DNA from 4 places in the Pseudoalteromonas sp. APM04 genome. Region 1 is predicted to be linked to each of the others. Evidence: predicted binding sites of a transcription regulator. Region 1 holds the regulator's gene; each other region holds the start of a gene.
What was found. Region 1 encodes sigma-54, which starts transcription at its own class of promoters, with help from an activator protein. Its sites were predicted from a motif close to GTTGGCACGNNNNTNGNNT; they were not measured.

Region 1 (3,201 bases):
ATAAGGGTTTGATCTTCACTGTCTAAGTAGAACAGCGTTGGTTTTGTAAAACCCGGTAAGTATTCGATGATGTGATTAAATTCATCTTGCTCTTTTGGTAAATTTCGCACATCTATACTAACGGCAATTTTATCGTAGTTATCAGAAACGCTTCTTACCAAAGAAGGTAATAAATTTACTGGAATGTTATCTACGCAATAATAACCTAGATCTTCAACAACGCGTAAAGCAACCGACTTACCAGAACCAGAACGGCCACTTATGATAATCAACTCCATTAATCACCCTTTAAATTTGTTACGATTGGTCAACAATAATTTGATACAACTCAGCATCCGATTTAGCACAGCGAAGCTGCTTACAAAATTCTTTATTTTTTAGTTTATCAGCTATCGTTGCTAGCGTCTTTAAATGCTGTTGGTTATCGCCTTCAGGTACGATGAGTGCAACAAAAATATCAACAGGGCGGTTGTCTATAGCATCAAAATTAATCGGTGTTTCACTTACTAACACCAATGCTAAAGGTTCTTGTGCGCCGCTCATTCGGCCATGTGGAATAGCAATACCTCTGCCTATCCCTGTGCTGCCTAGCTTTTCGCGGGTTAATAAAGCGCCCAAAATATCCTGTTGAGATAAATACGGTAATTTATCGTGAGCCAGCTCGCTAATAAACTCTAAAATTCTTTTTTTACTATTAAAAAGGACCGCAGCTTTACTGCAGTCCTGGCATATAAGTGAACTTAATTTCATCATATTAGTGTCGAGCAAGCTTCTCTTTGTGTTTAATTACTTGACGGTCAAGCTTGTCAATCAATGAATCAATAGCTGCATACATATCTTGATGTTCAGTGGATGCGAATAATTCAGCACCACTTACATGAATAGTTGCTTCTGCTTTTTGATTTAATTTTTCTATATCGAGAATGACATGAACATTATTAATATGATCAGAGTGCCTTTCTAGCTTCGCAAATTTGGTATTTATATAGTCTCTTAATGAATCAGTTAGTTCTACATGACGACCAGTTAAATTTAGTTGCATAAGCATTACCCTCTTTGTTTAGCGTCTTAGATCAGGCTCTTTCGCTGATTTGACGGTGGAATAGCAAGAGATTCGCGATATTTTGCGATTGTACGTCTCGCTACTTTAATTCCTTGCTCAGCCAATATATCCGCAATTTTGCTATCACTCAATGGTTTTGCTGAGTTTTCTGCTGCGATTAATTTTTTAATAAGTGCACGTATTGCCGTAGATGAACATTCTCCACCATTTTCGGTACTTACGTGGCTTGAGAAAAAGTATTTAAGCTCAAATATTCCACGCGGTGTGTGCATATACTTTTGCGTAGTTACGCGCGAAATTGTTGATTCGTGCATTTCTACCATTTCGGCAACATCATTTAAAACCATCGGTTTCATGGCTTCTGGCCCGTGTTCAAAAAAGCCCTGTTGTTGTTTAACAATACAGTTAGTTACTTTTAAAAGTGTATCATTTCTACTTTCTAAGCTTTTTATAAACCATTTAGCTTCTTGTAAATGTGAGCGAATAAATTGACTGTCGCCGCTTGATTTAACTGTACGTGACATTGCTGCATATTGGCTGTTTACACGAATTTTTGGCATGCTGTCTGGGTTTAACTCTACAATCCAGCGGCCTTTAATTTTTTTAACTGACACATCAGGTATTACATACTCAGACTCTTCTCGTACTATTGTGTCTGCAGGCTTAGGGTTGAGCGTATGAATAAGTGTCATTACTTCTTTAAGCTCATCTTCTTTGAGCTTCGTTTTTTTCATTAATGTACGGTAGTCACGAGCAGCTAACAAATCAATGTGCTCTGTTAAAATCATTTTTGTTTCATCAATAAAAGGCGTGCCTTTATCAAATTGATTTAACTGAATACACAAGCACTCTTGTAAGCTACGTGCCGCAATACCCACTGGGTCAAATAGCTGAATGCGCTTTAAAACCGCTTCTATTTCGTCAAGTTCAACCTCAACGTCATCGTCGTTATCTTGATTAAAGCTCTCTAAAATCTCTTCGCAGCTGAGTGTCAGTATGCCTGAATCATCCACCGCTTCTACAATAGCAATAGCGATGGCTTCATCTGTAGGGCTAAATGGCGTTAATTGTAATTGCCACATTAAGTATTCGTGAAGCGTTTCAGTTGATGCGCCCTGATATATAGACTCATCTTCAGGCATTGGGCCTGAAGATGATGCAGGGGCTGCACTCATATACTCATCCCAGCTAACATCCATTGCCATGTCGTCACTTACGGTATCTTTAGCAAGCGCTTCACCACTGTCTTGTTCATACTCGCTAGGGGCTTCATCGGCAGATACGGTTACTGTAACTTCATCGTTATCTGCTTTTTGCTCATTTTTGCCCGCAAGATCATCGGCATAGTCTTGCTCCTCAACCTCAAGTAATGGGTTGCTGTCGAGCGCTTCTTGTATTTCTTGCTGAAGATCCAATGTACTCAATTGCAGCAAGCGAATAGCTTGTTGCAACTGAGGTGTCATTGTAAGTTGCTGGCCCATGCGCAGCTGTAGTGATTGCCTCATGTATCTCTAACAATCCTTTTAAGTTGTTATAATTAATACTAGCAGATGCTTATAAATAAGGCGTAAATGTTACAGCCTAAATTGCTCGCCTAAATATACATCGCGTACAGTTTTATCATTTAATACGTGTTCAGGGGTACCAGAAGCAATCAGTTCCCCATGAGAAACAATGTAGGCTTTTTCGCAAACATCAAGGGTTTCTCTTACATTGTGGTCTGTTATTAATACGCCAATACCACGGTTTTTTAGGTGTTCAATAATTTTTTTAATATCTAATACTGAGATAGGGTCAACACCGGCAAATGGTTCGTCTAACAAAATAAACTTTGGATCTGCAGCTAAAGCACGTGCAATCTCCACTCGGCGACGTTCTCCGCCCGATAATGCCATACCTTTGCTGTCGCGAATGTGTTGAATGCTAAATTCATCCAATAGATTATTTAATGTTTCTTCTCTGGCTTGTTTAGTGAGCTCCTTTCGAGTTTCTAAAATAGCCATTAAGTTTTGATACACTGTTAATTTTCTAAATATAGACGACTCTTGTGGTAAGTAGCCAATACCTAATCTAGCACGACTGTGCATAGGTAAAAGCGTAATATCGTTATCATCGATAGATATTTTGCCTTTGTCGCT
Region 2 (3,201 bases), 110 kb from region 1:
ACTACATATTATGCTTATCAGAACGTTTTTTATATTGCTGATAACGGCGGCTATAAAGTGGTAGATGCGCCAATAATTCAGCGCAACAAAGCTATTAAAATTGGCAACGTCTTCGACTATAGCTTAGGGCAAGTTTACGATGAACTACCATCGTCAGCTGAGCCAGTTACCATAAACTCTCAGCAATATTTTAAATACAACGATATTTACTTTTTGCCACAAATAAATGGTGACGAGATACAATACCTAGCAATCAGCTTAGGCTGAGCATTATTTAACTACTTAACCTGCCTACAGGTTAAGTAGTACTTTATTGTTATTGATTTCAGCAATCCTCCTATAAAATTCCCTTTTGTAATCCCCCCTTCTAAAAACATAAAACGTTTATTTAGTGAACAATTTTGATTTTAGCTCCGTATGTCTGTTTAATATTTGTAAATAAAGCGTTTATGACCTAAACCTAAATAGAGGCTTTATAGAGGAGCTCCACTTATGCCTACAACAAAAACAATTGAAAAAAATACCGAATTTGCTCGCTGTATAGAGTGTAACAAAGTAGATACGTTCGCTGCTTTTCACTGGTTAGCACTTGCGTTTAAAGATATGACCCGAGCCCCGTTACTTACTGTAATTTATGGCCTAGTGTTTAGTATTATTCCTGCAGCTATTATCTACTCTGCATTTTTTGCACAAAGCGTATTTGTAATTTTACCCGCCACTGTTGCGTTTGTTTTAATTGGACCCGCTTTCGCAGCCGGCCTATACGACGTAGCATGGGAACTCGAAAAAGGCCACAAACCCACTTTTAGGCATTCGCTAAAGTCGATGTTTAGAAACCCAGTTGGAGAGTGGGGATTTGCAATATTATTACTCGTAATAATGATTGCGTGGATGCGCATTGCCGCCCTTGTTCATGCTTTATACCCTAACTACGCTAACCCAACGTTTGAAGAACTGTCAGCATTTTTAACGCTTGGTACAATTGCAGGTGGCGTTTTACTCGTGTCTGTTTTTTCAGTGTCTGCATTTACACCACAAATTATGATGGAAAGACGCGTAGACATAATGACAGCTATCGTCTCATCTATTAATGCCGTTAAAAATAATTTTGCGCCAATGGTTGTTTGGTCAATATGCATTTTCCTAATGGTTGCGCTTGGTTTTGTAACTGGGGCTGTTGGGTTTATTGTAATTATGCCACTACTTAGCTATGCAAGCTGGCACGCATACATTGCAGTAATCAAAACTAAAAAAGCCAGAAAATATGAATAGTTAACAAACTTTAACTTAACTTGTGCCACGAACTAGTAAAACTAGTGTGTGGCACAAATAATACTTTTCCCCTCCTCCCTTCATTTAAATGCCCCGATTTTTTTAAAAAGTCATAATCAAACATCCTCACTTTAGTAGCTATACTTTTTAGCGCCTGATAAAGTAATTTTTACTGTATTAAACATAATGACTTAAGGCACCTTATGGCAAATCAATTTAACGTTCTGGATACCCGGTTACAATTATGCTGTGGGAATGGCGGGTATACTCGCGAGGGTTTTTGCTATGTACCAGACTCTGATCGCGGTAATCATAGTGTGTGTGCAATTATGACCGAAGAATTTTTACAGTTTTCGAAGTCACAAGGTAATGATCTCATAACGCCCAATCCACTTTACGATTTTGAAGGCTTAAAAGCTGGCGACAAATGGTGTTTATGCGCAATAAGATGGCTTCATGCGCAACAAGCAAACGTTGCGCCGCCAGTAATCTTGCAGGCCACTAATAAAAAATCGCTTGAAGTAATACCGCTTGAACTACTAAAGGCACATGAATACACCCGTTAAAAATATTCTAGCTTAGTTTCAGCAAATCTGTTTGGTCTGCAAATTTTACAAAAAGATGCAGACTTTTCATAACCACCTCGTATTAAAAAAAAACAAAACAAAAGCAAAAACACAAGCAACTGATTTAAAACAACTTTATTTAGTTTAACTTTCGGCATATTGATTGCTTCATACAATTATCACGTATTTATTACGTAAAGGACTACGTGAAAATATTAAATAGTTAAGTAGGAGAAGTTATGAGCAATACAAATAAGCAAGCTAAATTTACTGCACCAGGTATGAGCAACGAATCAGCTGAAAAAACTATCGCAGCCTTAGATAACCGCATGGTTGCACTTATAGATCTTCAATTAACACTAAAACATATTCATTGGAATGTTGTTGGTCCTAATTTTATAGGTGTGCATGAAATGCTAGACCCTCAGGTTGAAGCTGTGCGCGAAATGACAGATACAATAGCCGAGCGTATTGCCACTTTAGGCGGCATACCAGTAGGGACACCTAAGTCAATTGTTGACCGCCGTACATGGAACGAATATTCATTAGGTAAAGAACTTGTTACGGAGCATTTAGGCGCGTTAGATAAGGTGTACAACGGTATTAATGCCGATCACCGTAAAGCCATCGAAACGGTATCAGATTTAGATCCAGTATCTGAAGATATGTTAATAAGCCAACTTGCCGATCTTGAACAATTTCAGTGGTTTGTAAGAGCACATATCGAGTCAGCTACTGGTGAATTAACGCAATAATACCTTTATTACCTAAGTACCTTAGCCCAGCATTTTTGTTGGGCTTTTTGTTTAAATCATAAAACAAAATATTACTAAGGTATTTGAGCCGTGCAAGAACTTGTGGCATAAGAATTAACCTACTAGTATCAGTAAGTAGTTTTCAATATTGGTACAAATTAGTATGATAAGTTTTAATACCCCTAAACAATTTTGGCTTTTTTCTTTAATATTTTTATCAGCCTGCGGCTCAGGCAACAGTAATACCAAAGTTCCGCAATCAAATACAAGTGAAAGTCCGACTCCAATTACACAAAATAATATCGAAGATAATTACAACATTATTATTTATGGCAATAGTCACAGCTGTCAGTTAGGGCGGATCATTGAGCATATAATCGAAAACCAATACCCAGATAAGTCAGTTCAAACAACCACAGTGTCGGGACCATTTTTAGATAATATTGTGAGTATTAGGGCAAACGTAGACAAACTTAAAAACAAAAATCTAAGCCATGCCATTTTTCAAGGTCAAAAATACTCTCAGTCTGGTTTAACAACTTACCCTACTGATGCCGCTGAGCATTTAATTTCATCAGCTAAGGCACAAAATATCACACCTATTTTAT
Region 3 (3,201 bases), 540 kb from region 1:
TATTCAACGTGGTGCGTATGTAGACCTAGTACAAGGTGGCGAAATAGACATTGCCATATCGCCGCAACAGGCAACAATTTCTGCATTGTTAACCCATGTACGTCGAGGTGATATTGTTAACGTGTATTCATTGCGTAAAGGGGCTGCAGAGGCTATTGAAGCAGTTGCTCATGGCGATGAAAATACCTCCAAAGTAGTTGGCCGTGCAATTGCCGATATAAAACTACCCGCTGGAACAACTATTGGGGCCATTGTGCGTAACGACGATGTACTTATTGCCCACGACGACACCATTATTATGTCGGGCGATCACGTGATTATGTTTTTAATTGATAAAAAACATATCAACGTAGTAGAAAAGCTCTTCCAAGTAAGTGCTATATTTTTATAACGCATCAAACACAAAAAAGCCGCTGAACATCGCGGCTTTAGTGGAGTATGATTGGGGCTTATCAATGCTACTGTACTTTGGCAAATTCTTCTTTAGAAAGCTCACCATTTCCATCTGTGTCTAAATCTTTAAAAATTTTCACTAATTGTGAGTTTACTTGAGCTTCTTCCATGCTGATAACACCGTCACTGTTGCTATCAAACGATGCAAAGTCTACCGCTGCATAAGCTGCTGAAGAAGACGCTAAAACTAAAACCGCAAGTGTTGTATTTAATGTTTTCATAGTGATGTTCCTAGTAAAATGAGAAATCCTTTTCTAAGATCCCTGTCTGTGAAAAATAGCTAAACCAATACCGGTTAACTTTAAAATTTTGCAAACTCGTCTTTAGACAGCTCACCGTTACCATCTGTATCTAGCTCTGTAAACTCAGCCATTAAATCGGTGTCTATTGCCGCTTCACTTGGGCTAATTGCTCCACTGCTGTCGGTATCTAAACTGTCAAAATCTGATGCTGCAAACGCAGCTGAAGAAGACGCTAATGCAATAAGTGCTAATGCTTTATTTAAATGTTTCATAACTTAATCCTTCATACTTAATGTTCTATCAAAAAAATGGGCTTATTACCTTTTAAAATGGTTTCACTTCCTTGTTATCCTTTTTCGTAAGCTCCCTTGCCTACTTAGGTTGTCTTTGGCAACTCAGGATTCCATTTACTGAATTTAGGCTTTTGAAAACTCTTCTTTTGATAACTCACCATTTTGGTCTGTATCGAGCTCTGAGAACATGCTCATTAATTTTGCATCAACTGATGCTTCGGCTTGGCTAATTGCACCATTACCGTCTACATCGAGTGTATTAAAGTCAGAGCCTGCAAAAACGGCTGACGAAGAAGCGAGTGCGATAAGTGCTAATGTTTTATTAATGCGTTTCATAGTATGTATCCTTCAAGTTGTATGTGAGTGATTGGTACTTACTGTTAATCACGTTTTTCGATTAGTACAACCAGACTATTACAACTTAAATGCCAATATTTATTAGTTTATATTTTTCAGTGCCTTACGTGTTAAATACTGAAAAAAGTGCAAATTTAAGCATTATTTTTGTAGCTATTTAGCAACGCTGGTTTAATTAAAAACTATAAGTTATTAAAAATCAGATGCTTAGGTTTAATGTAAAAAACCACAAAGCGAAGTTATTTAAATGATCAAGGTGTAATTAGGTATTGAGCAGGAAGTTTTAAACTGAACAAGGTGTAAAAATAAAATAAAATATAAAAAATTTGAATGCTATATCTCTGTTTTTATTTAATAAAAAATAATAATTTAGAGGTTGGTAATTTATTTTCGTTCATAAAGTAAAAAGTCGCTATTTTGTTGCAAAATAGCGACATTAAAACCTAATCGGCATCGAGTTCTATCATAGCGGGGTCAATAAAGTGCTCTTTCATAAAAGCTTTCATCTCTTCTTTACTGGCTAATAACTTAATACCGCAACGCACGCCTGCATTATGATCTTTCACGCTGCACACTTCGCCTTCAAAGCCTTTGCTATTACTACCTAATACCACAGTGCATTGTGAGTCTTTGATGCTTTCTAGATCTGCGTCAGTTTTTACATCAAACATAGCCCCCGTTAGCGAAATATCTTTTATAACACCATCGAGTACCTTGTCATCACTGAGTTTAAGTTTTGCAGGCAATAGAGTTGGAATACGGGTTTGCGAACGTAAACTAAATAGCTGAACTTGCTTGGGGTAGTTTATAAAAATCAGCCTAACGGGGTGTGATGCAATAGATTTAATTTGCTGTCTAAACGCAATTATTTGTCCATCGTCACCCTCTATTAATGCTCTTACAACTACGGTGACGCCATCTCGTAAGTAATCATTTCCACCCGGTAAACGTTTAGCTGTAGGAAAGTTTAAAATAATAAACTTTTCATCAAGCAAGCCTACCATTTCTGTTTTCACGCGCTTACTGCTAGTGGGTGTTAATATTTCTAAGTCAACTAAACTGCCAACCGGTATATTATTTAATTTATCTGCATGTGTTGCTGGCATATCCATTCCATAAACATAGTAGTAAAACGTTGTGTTTTATCCGCGCCAAAACGTAGGCGTAAATAACACAAGCAAAGTAAAAATTTCTAGTCGGCCAAATACCATTGCAATAGTCAGCAACCATTTAGCGCCGTCGGTTATTGCACCATAATGCGAGGCAACATCACCCAACCCTGGGCCTAAGTTATTTAAACACGCTGCCGTGGCCGAAAACGCCGTAATATTATCCATTCCCGTACCCATAAGCGCCAGCATAATAATAATAAATACTAAAGCATAGGCAGAGAAGAACCCCCACACAGCTTCTACAACCTTATCGGGCAATGCTTTACGGCCAAGTTTGATTGAATAAATAGCACGAGGGTGCACTAGGCGGTTTAGCTCACGTACGCCTTGCAGGTAAAGTAAAAACACGCGCACCACTTTCATACCGCCCCCGGTAGACCCTGCACAACCACCAATAAAGCTCGAAAATATTAATAAAATAGGTAAAAACAGCGGCCATGTTGAAAAGTTATCGGTAGCAAAACCCGCCGTTGTACTCATTGATACCGCTTGAAATAGTGCTTGGTCAAGGGTTTCATCACCATTGGCGTATATCTCGTTCGACGACAACACAGTAAAACAAATAACCACCAGCGCCAATTGAATGCATAAAAATACTTTAAACTCGGGGTCGCGAATGTAGACCTGCACGTTCCGGCTTGCCACCGCAGCGTAGTGCAAGGAGAAGTTAATAGCGGCAATGAT
Region 4 (3,201 bases), 770 kb from region 1:
CATTACGCGGCTGGTGACGTATATTGTGCCGGTATTTTCATGAATGGTTTGATTGTGCTCAGGTGACGTAATGGCAATACCAAACCCTGTTTTTTTAGTATGGGATTGGCTGCTGAGAGTCGCTATCTCTTTAGCGGGCATAGTTAAGCTCTGGCTAGAGAGTTTTACCTCTGTAGCACCTTTACGCGGTGTATCTGAAAACACTAAAACGCCGTTTTGATCTTTCCAAGCGTAAATTCTTTTTTCACCCGCATAACCATAATTACTTAATCCTAAAGTAATCATTAGCAATAAAATCTTACTATTCACACTGCTACCCTGCAATTTTTATGATTGCTTAACTTTAGTGGAGTTTGATTTAATTTACCATTAAAAAAGCCCGCTAAGCGGGCTTGAGAACACACATTCTTTTACAGTGTCACATTAACAGCTGTAGTACATTTCGAACTCAACTGGGTGAGTTGTCATGTTAAGTTTTTCAACTTCTTGGCCTTTAAGTGCAATGTAAGCATCGATTAGGTCGTCAGTGAAAACACCACCTTGAGTTAAGAACTCGCGGTCAGCACTTAATGCATCTAGTGCTTCACCAAGTGAAGATGCAACTTGTGGAATTTCTGCTGCTTCTTCTGCTGGTAAGTCGTATAAATCTTTATCCATTGCATCGCCAGGGTGGATCTTGTTTTTGATACCGTCAAGACCAGCCATAAGCATTGCTGAGAAAGCAAGGTATGGGTTAGCTGTTGGATCTGGGAAGCGTACTTCGATACGACGACCTTTCGCAGATGGTACCACTGGAATACGGATTGAAGCAGAACGGTTACGTGCAGAGTATGCAAGCATTACTGGCGCTTCAAAGCCTGGTACTAAACGTTTGTACGAGTTAGTTGATGCGTTAGCAAATGCGTTAATAGCTTTAGCATGCTTGATAATACCGCCAATGTAGTAAAGCGCTTCTTCAGAAAGACCGCCGTATTTATCACCAGCAAATAAGTTAACACCGTCTTTAGCCAAAGACTGGTGGCAGTGCATACCAGAACCGTTATCACCAACAATTGGCTTAGGCATGAATGTAGCTGTTTTTCCGTATAAATGAGCCATGTTATGAATAACGTATTTCATTTCTTGGATTTCATCTGCTTTTAAAACCATAGTATTAAAGCGAGTTGCAATTTCGTTTTGGCCTGCTGTTGCTACTTCGTGGTGATGTGCTTCTACTACTTGACCTAGTTCTTCAAGTACTAAACAGGTAGCTGAACGCCAATCTTGTGAAGAATCTACAGGTGAACAAGGGAAGTAACCGCCTTTAACACCTGGACGGTGACCAGTGTTGCCGCCTTCATAATCTTTATCTGAGTTCCATGCCGCTTCTACAGCGTCAACTTTGTACATTGAACCAGACATGTCTGATTTGTATTTAACATCGTCAAAAAGGAAGAACTCTGGCTCTGGGCCAAATAATACGGTATCAGCAATACCTGTAGAGCGCATGTAATCTTCAGCACGTTTAGCAACTGAACGCGGGTCGCGCTCGTAACCTTGAAGTGTAGAAGGCTCTACAACGTCACAACGTACGATTAATGTTGTTTCTTCAGTGAAAGGGTCAAGTTTTACTGATTCAGCAACAGGCATTAAAACCATGTCTGATTCGTTTATGCCTTTCCAACCAGCAATTGAAGAACCGTCGAACATTTTACCGTCTTCGAAAAAATCTTCATCAACTTGGTGATGAGGAATAGATACATGTTGCTCTTTACCCTTTGTATCAGTAAAGCGTAAATCAATGAACTTAACGTCATTTTCTTTAATAAAATCTAAAACCGATTGTGACATGTGTCCTCCAACTATTGGGTTTTATTATTGCTGCATAATTGCTTTGGGATTTATTAAGCTGATTTTGTGCCATTTTTATAACTCTATGTTTATAGGTTAAAAAAACTTAGTTGCTACAATGTGGGGCATAAAACAGCACCATTATGGTGCAGTTAAATTCCACTTTGGTGCAGGCTATGTGCACTACAATTTGTTGTTAATTTAATCGCTCAAAATCAGCATAACCTAAATGTAAAAGAGTGCCAAAAATATCGTATAAATAGTGTAAACTGCATTTTTTAAAAAATAATGGCAATTTATTTCATATAATTGTCATATATAAAACAGATACTTAGTAAAAGTATTGAGAAAGTTTTGAAAATTGTATTGGATAAACTTTCATCCATGTCATTAATGAGGGATAATATGCGCCCTTTTAAATCCTATGCTTGGACATCTCGTGAAAACGCAGATGAGTGCGTAGATCTTGCAGGATCATTGAGAATTTAATTTCTCTGAGTAAATATATGAGCATCGAACAGTTAAGAAATATAGCGATTATCGCGCACGTTGACCACGGTAAAACAACTCTGGTTGACAAACTACTTGAGCAATCAGGTACATTAGAAACACGCGGCGGTAACGAAGAGCGCGTGATGGACTCAAACGACATTGAGAAAGAACGTGGTATTACCATTTTAGCTAAAAACACAGCTATCTCTTGGAATGACTACCACATCAATATCGTAGATACCCCGGGACACGCCGATTTCGGTGGTGAAGTTGAACGCGTACTTTCGATGGCTGACTCAGTATTATTACTTGTTGATGCTCAAGAAGGTCCAATGCCACAAACGCGTTTCGTAACGCAAAAGGCATTCGCGCAAGGCTTAAAGCCAATCGTCGTTATCAATAAAATTGATAAGCCAGGTGCACGCCCAGATTGGGTTATGGATCAAATCTTTGATTTATTCGATAACCTTGGTGCAACTGATGAACAGTTAGACTTTAAAGTAATCTATGCATCAGCTATCAACGGCTGGGCAACATTAGATTTAGACGAGCCATCAGACAACATGGAACCTATGTTCAAGATGATCGTTGACGAAGTATCACCACCGGATGCAGATCCTGAAGGTGACTTCCAAATGCAAATCTCTCAGCTTGATTACAACTCGTATAAAGGTGTAATCGGTATTGGTCGTATCAAACGTGGTTCTGTTGCGACTAACCAACAAGTTACAGTTATTGGCGCTGACGGCACGACTCGTAACGGTAAAATTGGTTCAGTACAAAGCTACTTAGGCCTTGAGCGTATCGATACTGAGAAAGCTTATGCTGGTAACATCGTAACCGTTACTGGTCTTGGTGAGCTTAAGATTTCAGATACGC

Region 2: a site for sigma-54 is predicted at 1,989-2,007, ahead of dps (DNA starvation/stationary phase protection protein Dps). Genes of this name have one in related genera too.
Region 3: a site for sigma-54 is predicted at 1,403-1,421, ahead of MTP24_RS00080 (EF-hand domain-containing protein). Genes of this name have one in related genera too.
Region 4: a site for sigma-54 is predicted at 1,886-1,904, ahead of glnA (glutamate--ammonia ligase). Genes of this name have one in related genera too.

The regions. Positions count from the first base shown of each region.
Region 1 is NZ_CP094441.1:560,881-564,081, forward strand. It holds gene rapZ (RNase adapter RapZ) at 1-278, opposite strand, end outside; gene ptsN (PTS IIA-like nitrogen regulatory protein PtsN) at 298-750, opposite strand; gene hpf (ribosome hibernation promoting factor) at 755-1,042, opposite strand; gene MTP24_RS02630 (RNA polymerase factor sigma-54) at 1,069-2,568, opposite strand; gene lptB (LPS export ABC transporter ATP-binding protein) at 2,638-3,201, opposite strand, start outside.
Region 2 is NZ_CP094441.1:672,008-675,208, reverse strand. It holds gene MTP24_RS03190 (DUF6515 family protein) at 1-267, shown strand, start outside; gene MTP24_RS03185 (DUF2189 domain-containing protein) at 493-1,272, shown strand; gene MTP24_RS03180 (DUF2237 domain-containing protein) at 1,476-1,838, shown strand; gene dps (DNA starvation/stationary phase protection protein Dps) at 2,078-2,593, shown strand; gene MTP24_RS03170 (hypothetical protein) at 2,757-3,201, shown strand, end outside.
Region 3 is NZ_CP094441.1:18,769-21,969, reverse strand. It holds gene trkA (Trk system potassium transporter TrkA) at 1-391, shown strand, start outside; gene MTP24_RS00090 (calmodulin) at 459-674, opposite strand; gene MTP24_RS00085 (calmodulin) at 755-967, opposite strand; gene MTP24_RS00080 (EF-hand domain-containing protein) at 1,112-1,324, opposite strand; gene MTP24_RS00075 (flagellar brake protein) at 1,789-2,451, opposite strand; gene MTP24_RS00070 (TrkH family potassium uptake protein) at 2,488-3,201, opposite strand, start outside.
Region 4 is NZ_CP094441.1:3,247,107-3,250,307, reverse strand. It holds gene MTP24_RS14995 (DUF4124 domain-containing protein) at 1-309, opposite strand, end outside; gene glnA (glutamate--ammonia ligase) at 424-1,830, opposite strand; gene typA (translational GTPase TypA) at 2,337-3,201, shown strand, end outside.